Regions from separate parts of the Spirillospora sp. CA-108201 genome, predicted to be linked through region 2. Evidence: predicted binding sites of a transcription regulator. Region 2 holds the regulator's gene; the other holds the start of a gene.
The links. The regulator HspR, encoded in region 2, represses chaperone genes until heat shock. The targets are predictions, from matches to a motif close to ANTTGAGTCNNNNNGACTCAANT.

Region 1 (4,587 bases), 3.4 Mb from region 2:
GGTGCGGTAGTCCAGAGCGATGGCGACGTCATCACCGGCATGCCGGTTGACCGCGATGAGAACGGCCGCCTCGACGTCCAGCCAGGGCAGCTCCACCGGGGCGGCGTGGTCGCCACCCCGCTTCAGCCGGAAGAACTTCGCGATGGTCCCGGATGACAGGAGGCCCAGGAGTGACCCCGTCTCCCTGCGCATCTGGTCGTGGTCGACGAGGAAGTCCAGCGGGTCCTCGAACCAGGGCATGAGCTCGCGCAGCACGTCATCGCCGGGATGCCGCCACCGCCCCGTCTCCAGCAGTTCCACGAGAAGGTCCGGCAGCGCCAGCCCGCGAACCCGCACGTCCTCAGCCCGGTCCATGCGCCGAGCCTGCCACGTCCGGACGCGGTCGCCGGCCCTACGGCCCCGGACCGCCCCGGCGGGCGGTCAGGACCACTGCAGGGACGAGGTCCGGTCGTTCATCAGATCGCCGATGTAGGACCGGGTCGGTTCCAACGCGGTGCGGACGCCGTCGATGGGGCCGTCATGGATCGCGACCCGCGTGCGCCTCTTGCCGCCGGTCGTCGAGTCGAGGCGGTCGTTGAACGCCCGATCCGACACCGCGGCGGCCGGATCGAGGGGGCGTCGGCGACCCGCCCGCCGGTGGCGTCCGCGATGGCCTGGCGGAAAGTGCGGTGGCAGCTCATCCTGCCGCGCTCGGCCAGGCGGACCACGCAGTGCCTTCCGGCCGCCTGGGCCGGCCCGCGCTCGGCCCGCGCACCGCTCGCCGCCGCCGGCCGCGAGCCGAGGGCCGATGCCGCGACGGAGTGGGCGCCGAGCACCAGCCCGGCGGCCGCCGCGATCGTCGTGATCCTGCTCGTCATGGTCATCGGGTCCCCCGCCGATCCGCCGTCCGGCCGTCGAGATGCGCGACCTGACAGTCGAAGGACCGTCGGTCACTGAATGTCATCAGAACTTTGCTCAAAGTGCCCATTCGGTCGCCTGTGGCCGGCGGGTGCCGCTTCTGTATCTCCGGGTCGGTGGCCGGTGTCCGTTCCGCGTGAAGGTGGCGAGCGTGGGGCATTTCGGCGGGACTTGGGCCATGTGACCACGGTGCGCCGGGTGACCCGCGCCGACGAGCGGCATCCCACCCCCGGCCTTCGCCCCGAGGGTGGTTCAGCGCGGGACGGCCACCAGCGCCATCGGCAGGGCCGAACGCCGGAAGTCGACCAGCGGCCACAGCAACTGAAGTCGGCCGCCGTGCATGGCCAGCTCGTAACGCCCGCAGAAGTCCCGCCGGTACCCGCCGGCCGACACCTTCTGGCAGGCGACCGGCCCGCCGTCCAGGTTCAGGGCCAAGCGCAGGTCGAGCCCGGCCCGGGGCAGGAACGCGGCGAGCGAGGGCAGGGAGAAGTAGGCATCGCGGGTGGTGCCGACGATGATCCACCCAGCGCCGTCCTGTCCGAGGAAGCTGCGGTTGGCCAGCCATCGCTCGTCCGTGCCGTCGGTCCGGCCATGCCCGTCGGCTCCCAGCAGCATCGGGTAGGACACCATAGCCTGGCTCGTGCCGCCGATGGCCCGCCGCCAGTCGAGACCGGCCAGGTCGACCAGCCGGGCACCGCTTGGGCCACCGGACCCGCCGACCGCGAACGCCCCGTGCGTGGCCTGGTAGGACGCAGGACCGAGTCGGTGGCCATCGCTGACCACCGGGGTGTCCGGCGTCCCGTGACGGACGTAGTAGCTGCCGTTGACGACCAGCGCCGCCCCGGTGGCCGCCATCCAGTCACCGACGTCCCGGTCGCCTTCTGGGCGATTGAGCACACGGAACCGGTAGCGGGCCGGGTCGATCCGGCTGAGCAGCAGGGCGTCCACGGGTTGCCCGCCCACCCGGACGGGCAACTCGGTGACCTCCAGCCCGGTGGCGACCTGATGCCAGCGCACCGGTTCGGCCGCATCAGGCGTGCGCTGTCCGGCCAGCGACAATCGGATCCCCCGGGACAGCCGAGGGTCGTCCGGGGCCACGTCGCCCCAGACATTGGCGCCGCGACGCAGCATGACGTTGACGGCGTACCAGCCGCCCTTCCCGTATGCGACCCCCACCGCCACCGACGCCACCAGGACGGGAGCCAAGGTCAGCGCGACAATCCATCGCCACCATCGCAGGACTCTGGTCGAGATCATGCGAATTATGACGCGTGACTTTCGCAGCCGGTTCGGATCAGACGCCGTCTGCGCGGCGAGGCGGACAGCACCCTGGCAGTGGTGGCGGCGTGCGACGCTGTGCGCGAGGGCCCGGCGCGAGAGAGGCCCGACGCGACAGCGCGTCGGGCCTCGATGTGGGACAGACCGGCTCCTTGGCGCGGGTGCGTGGTCTGCAGTGTCGGCGGAGCTAGTGGGAGCAGGCCGCGTCAGAGGCGCTGGCCACCGCCCGACCGTACTGATTGGGCCGGTCGGAGTAGAACAGCACCGCTTCGGGGTCCTGCAGATGCGCGGGGACCCTGGTCAGAGCGAGGTTGTAGACCTCCTCACGGGTCGCGCCGTTCGGCTGCACCGTCAAGGTACCGCTGTGAAAGTGCCCCTGGTTCCAGACGGTGATCACCGTGTGGAGTTCGGCCGCTCCAGATCCGTCCTCCTCACCGATCTCGTTGGGCTCGGCGTAGAGGAACTGGATCATGCCGCGCTGCTCAGCCTCGGAAAGCCGTGCGAGCACCAGCCGGAGGAGTTGCGCGCGGGTCGCGGTTCCCTCGGCATACACCTTCTCGATGTAGCTGCGCGGCTCCAGCAACATCAGGTGATCGCGCTCCGGCCAGGACTCATACCCCACATGCGTGCCGAGCGTCGCCGACGATCACCGGCCCAGGTGGTCGCGCTGCCCCTTGTAGGAGACGAACCCGCGCCGGCCGGCTCGGCTGATCGCTGAGAGCGAACGTTGCTGAGGAAACAAAATGCTGCTCCGTTTTCTTGAGTGTGTATGACTCAATCTTGCGGTTGGGTGTCCTACTGAGTTGGAGCTGAGCATGAGCGAGACCCTGACGCTGCCGGTGCTGCCCCTGGAGGACGGGGTCGTTCTGCCCGGCATGGTGGTGCCCCTGGACCTGTCGGAGAGCGGCGAGGTCCGGGCCGCCGTCGAGGCCGCGCGGGCGGTGGCGCAGTCCAAGGGGCCGGGCATCCGGTCGGCGGCCAAGCCGCGGGTGCTGCTGGTGCCCCGGCTGAACGGGCAGTACGCCGGCATCGGCACGCTCGGCGTGATCGAGCAGGAGGGGCGGCTGCCCGGCGGCGAGCCGGGCGCGGTCGTCCGCGGCGTGCAGCGGGTGCGGATCGGCACCGGGACGACCGGGCCCGGCGCGGCGCTGTGGGTCGAGGGGACGGCGGTGGAGGCGCCGCCGGCGACCGGGCGCGCGCAGGAGCTGGCGAAGGAGTACAAGGGGCTGGTCAGCGCGATCCTGCAGAAGCGGGGCGCCTGGCAGGTCGTGGACGTCGTGCAGCAGATCGACGACCCCTCCACGCTGGCCGACAACGCCGGGTACGCGCCGTACCTCACCGACGAGCAGAAGATCGAGGTCCTGGAGACCGTCGACGTCGTGGAGCGGCTCGTCCTCGTGATCGGGTGGACGCGCGACCACCTCGCCGAGCTGGACGTGGCGGAGACGATCCGCAAGGACGTCCAGGAGGGCATGGAGAAGACGCAGCGGGAGTTCCTGCTGCGCCAGCAGCAGGAGGCCATCCGCAAGGAGCTGGCCGAGCTGAACGGCGACCCGGCCGACGAGGAGGACGACTACCGGGCCCGGATCGAGGCCGCGAACCTTCCCGAGAAGGTGCGCGAGGCGGCGCTGAAGGAGGTCGACAAGCTGGAGCGGTCGTCCGACGCCTCGCCCGAGGGCGGCTGGATCCGCACCTGGCTGGACACCGTCCTCGACATCCCCTGGAACGAGCGGACCGAGGACGCCTACGACATCGCGGGCGCGCGGGAGATCCTGGACGCCGACCACGCCGGCCTCGACGACGTCAAGGAGCGCATCGTCGAGTACCTCGCCGTGCGCAAGCGGCGCGAGGAGCGCGGGCTCGGCGTCGTGGGCGGACGCAGGAGCGGCGCGGTGCTGGCGCTGACCGGTCCTCCCGGCGTCGGCAAGACGTCGCTGGGCGAGTCGGTCGCGCGGGCCATGGGACGCGAGTTCGTGCGGGTCGCCCTGGGCGGCGTGCGGGACGAGGCCGAGATCCGGGGCCACCGCCGCACGTACGTGGGCGCCCTGCCGGGACGCATCGTCCGCGCCATCCGCGAGGCCGGGACGATGAACCCCGTCGTCCTGCTGGACGAGGTCGACAAGGTCGGCGCCGACTACCGGGGCGACCCGACCGCGGCGCTGCTGGAGGTCCTCGACCCCGAGCAGAACCACACCTTCCGGGACCACTACCTGGAGGTGGAGCTCGACCTGAGCGACGTGCTGTTCCTGGCCACCGCGAACGTGGTGGAGGCGATCCCCGGGCCGCTGCTCGACCGGATGGAGCTGGTCGAGCTGGACGGCTACACCGAGGACGAGAAGGTCACGATCGCCCGCGACCACCTGCTTCCGCGCCAGCTCGGCAAGGCGGGGCTGGAGGCGTCCGAGGCGGCCT
Region 2 (4,587 bases):
CTGCTCCTGCCGGTCGGCGAGGTCGGCGCGGAGCCGTTCGAGGCGCTGCCGGGACGCCTCGTCGGTCTCCTTCTCCAGGTTCATCTGCTCCATCTTCAGCCGGTCGACGGCGCGCTGCAGCTCGTCGACCTCGACCGGCCGGGAGTCGATCTCCATGCGCAGCCGGGACGCGGCCTCGTCCACCAGGTCGATCGCCTTGTCCGGCAGGAACCGTGAGGTGATGTAGCGGTCGGACAGCGTCGCCGCCGCCACCATCGCCGAGTCGTTGATCTGCACCTTGTGGTGCGCCTCGTAGCGGCCCTTCAGCCCGCGCAGGATCGCGATCGTGTCCTCGACGGTCGGCTCCCCGACGAACACCTGCTGGAACCGGCGCTCCAGGGCGGCGTCCTTCTCGATGCGCTCCCGGTACTCGTCCAGCGTCGTCGCGCCGATCATCCGCAGCTCGCCGCGGGCCAGCATCGGCTTCAGCATGTTGCCCGCGTCCATCGCGCCCTCGGCCGCGCCCGCCCCGACGACGGTGTGCAGCTCGTCGATGAACGTGACGACCTGCCCCTCGCTCTTCCTGATCTCGTTCAGGACGGCCTTCAGCCGCTCCTCGAACTCGCCGCGGTACTTCGCGCCCGCGACCATCGCGCCGAGGTCCAGCGAGACCAGCCGCTTGCCGCGCAGCGACTCGGGGACGTCGCCCGCGACGATCCGCTGCGCCAGGCCCTCCACCACGGCCGTCTTGCCGACGCCGGGCTCGCCGATCAGCACCGGGTTGTTCTTCGTCCGGCGCGACAGCACCTGGATCACCCGGCGGATCTCCGGGTCGCGGCCGATGACCGGGTCGAGCCGGCCGTCGCGGGCCGCCGCCGTCAGGTCGACGCCGTACTTCTCCAGCGACTGGTAGGTGCCCTCGGGGTTCTCGCTGGTGACGCGGGCGTGGCCGCGCACCTTCTCGAACGCCTCCAGCAGCGCCTCCGGCGTCGCGCCGAACTCCTTCAGCAGGCCCGCCGCCGGACCGCCGTCCGCCGCCAGCCCCACCAGCAGGTGCTCGGTCGAGACGTACTCGTCCTCCAGCTGCTTCGCGCGGGCCGCCGCCGTGTTGACCGACCGCTGGAGCTGGCCGGACAGCCGCGGCGTCGCCACCGTCGACCCCTGCGCCTTCGGCATCGCCGCGAGCTGCTCCTCCGCCCGCCGCCGGATCACCTGCCAGTCGGCGCCGACCGCCTCCAGCAGCGGCACCGCCGTCCCGTCCGGCAACCCGATCAGCGCCACCAGCAGGTGCTGCGGGTCGACCTCCGGGTGCCCCTCGGCCGCCGCCCTGCGGACCGCGATCGACAGCGCCTCCTGGCTCTTCTGCGTCAGCTTGTAGTCCATCGCCCCACCCCGTGCTCTGCTCCTTCTGGGGGACGGCCCCCAGACTCCCGTCGGGTCAGTCCGAGTTGCGCTCGTGCCACACGACGACGCTCGTGTGCCTGATGGGCACGAGGTCGGCGCCGGGGGTGCCGCCCGGTTCGCCGTGCCGCCGCTGCTGCGCCAGCCGCGCCGCGACCGCGCGCGTCGATTCGAGTTCGTTGGCGAGTTCCTCCAGCGCCGCGTGCGCCTTGGCGAGCTCCTCCCGGAGCAGCACGTTGTCGCGCTGCAGCTCCAGGATGTGCTTGATGCCGGACAGGTTGACGCCCTCCTCCTGGGAGAGCCGCTGGATCTCGCGGAGCATCACGATGTCCCGCATCGAGTAGCGGCGCCCCCGGCCGGCCGTCCGGCCGGGCGACACCAGGCCCATCCGGTCGTAGGTGCGCAGCGTCTGCGGGTGCAGCCCGGACAGCTGCGCCGCCACGGAGATCACGTAGACCGGAGTGTCGTCGCCGAAGGGATCCATGAAGATCACTCCTGTCTGGCCTGCTGGAGGAGGTCGGCGCGCAGGTCGTCGCCCGCGCCCGCCGTGCGCAGCCGGTCGAGCGCCTCGCGCGCCTGCTCGTCGAGCTTCTGCGGGACGTGCACGTCGACGGTGACCAGCAGGTCGCCCTTCGTGCCGTCGCGGCGCGGCGCGCCCCGGCCCTTCACGCGGAACTTGCGGCCGTTCGGGGTGCCCTCGGGCAGCTTCAGCGTGACCGGCTGCCCCTGGAAGGTCGGCACCCGGATCTCGCCGCCGAGCGCCGCCTCGGGGAAGGTCACCGGGACGGTCAGCGTCAGGTTGTCGCCGCTGCGACCGAACACCTGGTGCGGCAGCACCTTGATGTTCACGTACAGGTCGCCGGCCGGGCCGCCGTTCTCGCCGGGCGCGCCCTTGCCCTTCAGCCGGATCTTCTGCCCGTCCGCGACGCCCGCCGGGATGCGGGCCTGGATGGTCCGGGTGCCGGTCGCGCGGCCGCTGCCGTGGCAGATCGGGCACGGGTCGTCGACGACGAGGCCCCGGCCGCGGCACTCCTTGCACGGCTCCTGGAAGCCGAAGTTGCCGAGGTTGCGGGTCTCGTGCCCGGTGCCCTCGCAGCTCGGGCACACCCGCGGCACGGTGCCGGCCTTGGCGCCCGTCCCGCGGCAGCCGTTGCAGGCCGCCTCGCTGGTCAGCTTGATCGGCACGGTGACGCCGTTCATCGCGCGGCCGAACGACAGGGTCACCTCGGTCTCGACGTCCGCGCCGCGCCGCGCGCGCCGCGTCCCCGTCGTGCGGGTGCCGGCACCGCCGCCGCCGCGCCCGCCGAACAGGCCGCCGAACAGGTCGCCGATGCGCTCCCCGGCGCCGCCCGGCTGCGTCCCGCCGCCGGTCTGGCCGAACAGGTCGCCGAGGTCGAATCCGAACCCGCCGCCCTGCTGGCCGCGGAAACCGCCCGGCATCGAGCGCACCGCGTCGTACTCCTTGCGGCGCTTCCCGTCGGACAGGACGTCGTAGGCCTCCGAGACCTCCTTGAAGCGGTCCTCCGCCTCGGCGTCGCCCTTGTTGGCGTCCGGGTGGTACTTGCGGGCCAGCTTCCGGTAGGACTTCTTGATCTCCTCCTGGGAGGCCGTCTTCGCGACACCGAGGACCTTGTAGTAGTCCTTCTCCAGGTAGTCCTTGGTGCTCACGGCGCCCCGCCTTCTGCTATCGCCACTTGCCACATGTCTTCAGGCCCCTGCGGGGCCCGCCCTCGCGGGCGGGCCCCCTGGGGATCATTCGCCCGGTTCGTCGTCCGCCTCGCCCGGCCCGTCGCCGGACTCGCCGGCCGCGGAGTCCGGGTCGGGGTCGGCCACCGCCACGCGGGCGGGCCGCAGGACCCGCTCGCCGATCCGGTAGCCGGGCTGGAGGACGTCGGTGACGCTCGTCTCGGTCACGTCGGCCGAGAGCGAGTGCATCAGCGCCTCGTGCACGACCGGGTCGAAGGGCTCGCCCTTCTCCCCGTACCGCTCCAGGCCGAGCTTGCCGGTGACCGCCTCAAGGCTCTCCGCGACGGACTTGAACCCGCCGGTGAGCTCCTCGTGGTCACGGGCGCGGCCGATGTCGTCCAGCACCGGGAGCAGCTCGGACAGCACCTGCCCGAGGGCCTGCTCGCGGACCGCGACCCGGTCGCGCTCGACGCGCTTGCGGTAGTTGTCGTACTCGGCCTTCAGGCGCTGGAGGTCGGCGAGCCGCTCCGCCAGCTGGGTCTTCAGCGAGGAGTCCTCGCCCGTGGCCTTGGCGCCGCCCCCGCCCACCGGGGCCTCCGGGGCCTGCGAGGACTCCCCCGCCTGCGCCCGGACCTCCCCCGTCTCGGGATCGATGCGCCGCTTGTCGCGGATCACCGGGCCCTCCTTCTCCTCGCCCCCGTTGGGAGAGGACGTCACGATGCATCACCCTTCGGCTTGTCCTCGTCCACGATCTCGGCGTCGACGACCTCGTCGTCCTGCGGCTCGCCGCCCTGGGTGCCGGCCGTCGGGCCGTGGTCCTCGGCGCCGGCCTGCGCGCCCTCGGGGTTCTGCGCGTACATGGCGGCGCCCATCTTCTGGCTCACCTGCGCGAGCTTCTCGGCGCTGCCCTTGATCGCGTCGACGTCGGTGCCCTCCAGGGCCTTCTTGACCTCGGCGACCGCGTCGCCCACCTCGGTCTTCAGCTCCGCGGGGACCTTCTCGTCGTTCTCCCGCAGGAACTTCTCGGTCGAGTACGCGAGGGTGTCGGCCTGGTTGCGGACCTCGGCCTCCTCCTTGCGCCGGCGGTCCTCCTCGGCGAACTGCTCGGCGTCGCGCATCATCTTCTCGATGTCGTCCTTGGGCAGCGCGCTGCCGCCCGTGATGACCATCGACTGCTCGCGGCCGGTGCCCTGGTCCTTCGCGCTGACGTTCACGATGCCGTTGGCGTCGATGTCGAAGGTGACCTCGATCTGCGGGACGCCGCGCGGCGCCGGCGGCAGACCGGTGAGCTGGAAGGTGCCGAGCTTCTTGTTGTACGCGGCGATCTCGCGCTCGCCCTGGTAGACCTGGATCTCCACGGACGGCTGGTTGTCGTCGGCGGTGGTGAACGTCTCCGACCGCTTGGTCGGGATCGTGGTGTTCCGCTCGATGATCTTGGTGAAGATGCCGCCCTTGGTCTCGATGCCGAGGCTCAGCGGGGTCACGTCCAGCAGCAGGACGTCCTTGACCTCGCCCTTGAGC

Region 1: the regulator HspR is predicted to act here: its motif matches at 2,933-2,955, upstream of lon (endopeptidase La).

What each region holds. Positions count from the first base shown of each region.
Region 1 covers NZ_JBNJNE010000001.1:9,180,656-9,185,242, forward strand. The annotation lists gene ACQEU6_RS43905 (hypothetical protein) at 1-354, opposite strand, end outside; gene ACQEU6_RS43910 (hypothetical protein) at 421-594, opposite strand; gene ACQEU6_RS43915 (hypothetical protein) at 649-936, shown strand; gene ACQEU6_RS43920 (phosphodiester glycosidase family protein) at 1,150-2,154, opposite strand; gene ACQEU6_RS43925 (hypothetical protein) at 2,363-2,761, opposite strand; gene lon (endopeptidase La) at 2,991-4,587, shown strand, end outside.
Region 2 covers NZ_JBNJNE010000001.1:5,731,472-5,736,058, reverse strand. The annotation lists gene clpB (ATP-dependent chaperone ClpB) at 1-1,362, opposite strand, end outside; gene ACQEU6_RS27625 (heat shock protein transcriptional repressor HspR) at 1,418-1,864, opposite strand; gene dnaJ (molecular chaperone DnaJ) at 1,870-3,048, opposite strand; gene grpE (nucleotide exchange factor GrpE) at 3,133-3,783, opposite strand; gene dnaK (molecular chaperone DnaK) at 3,780-4,587, opposite strand, start outside.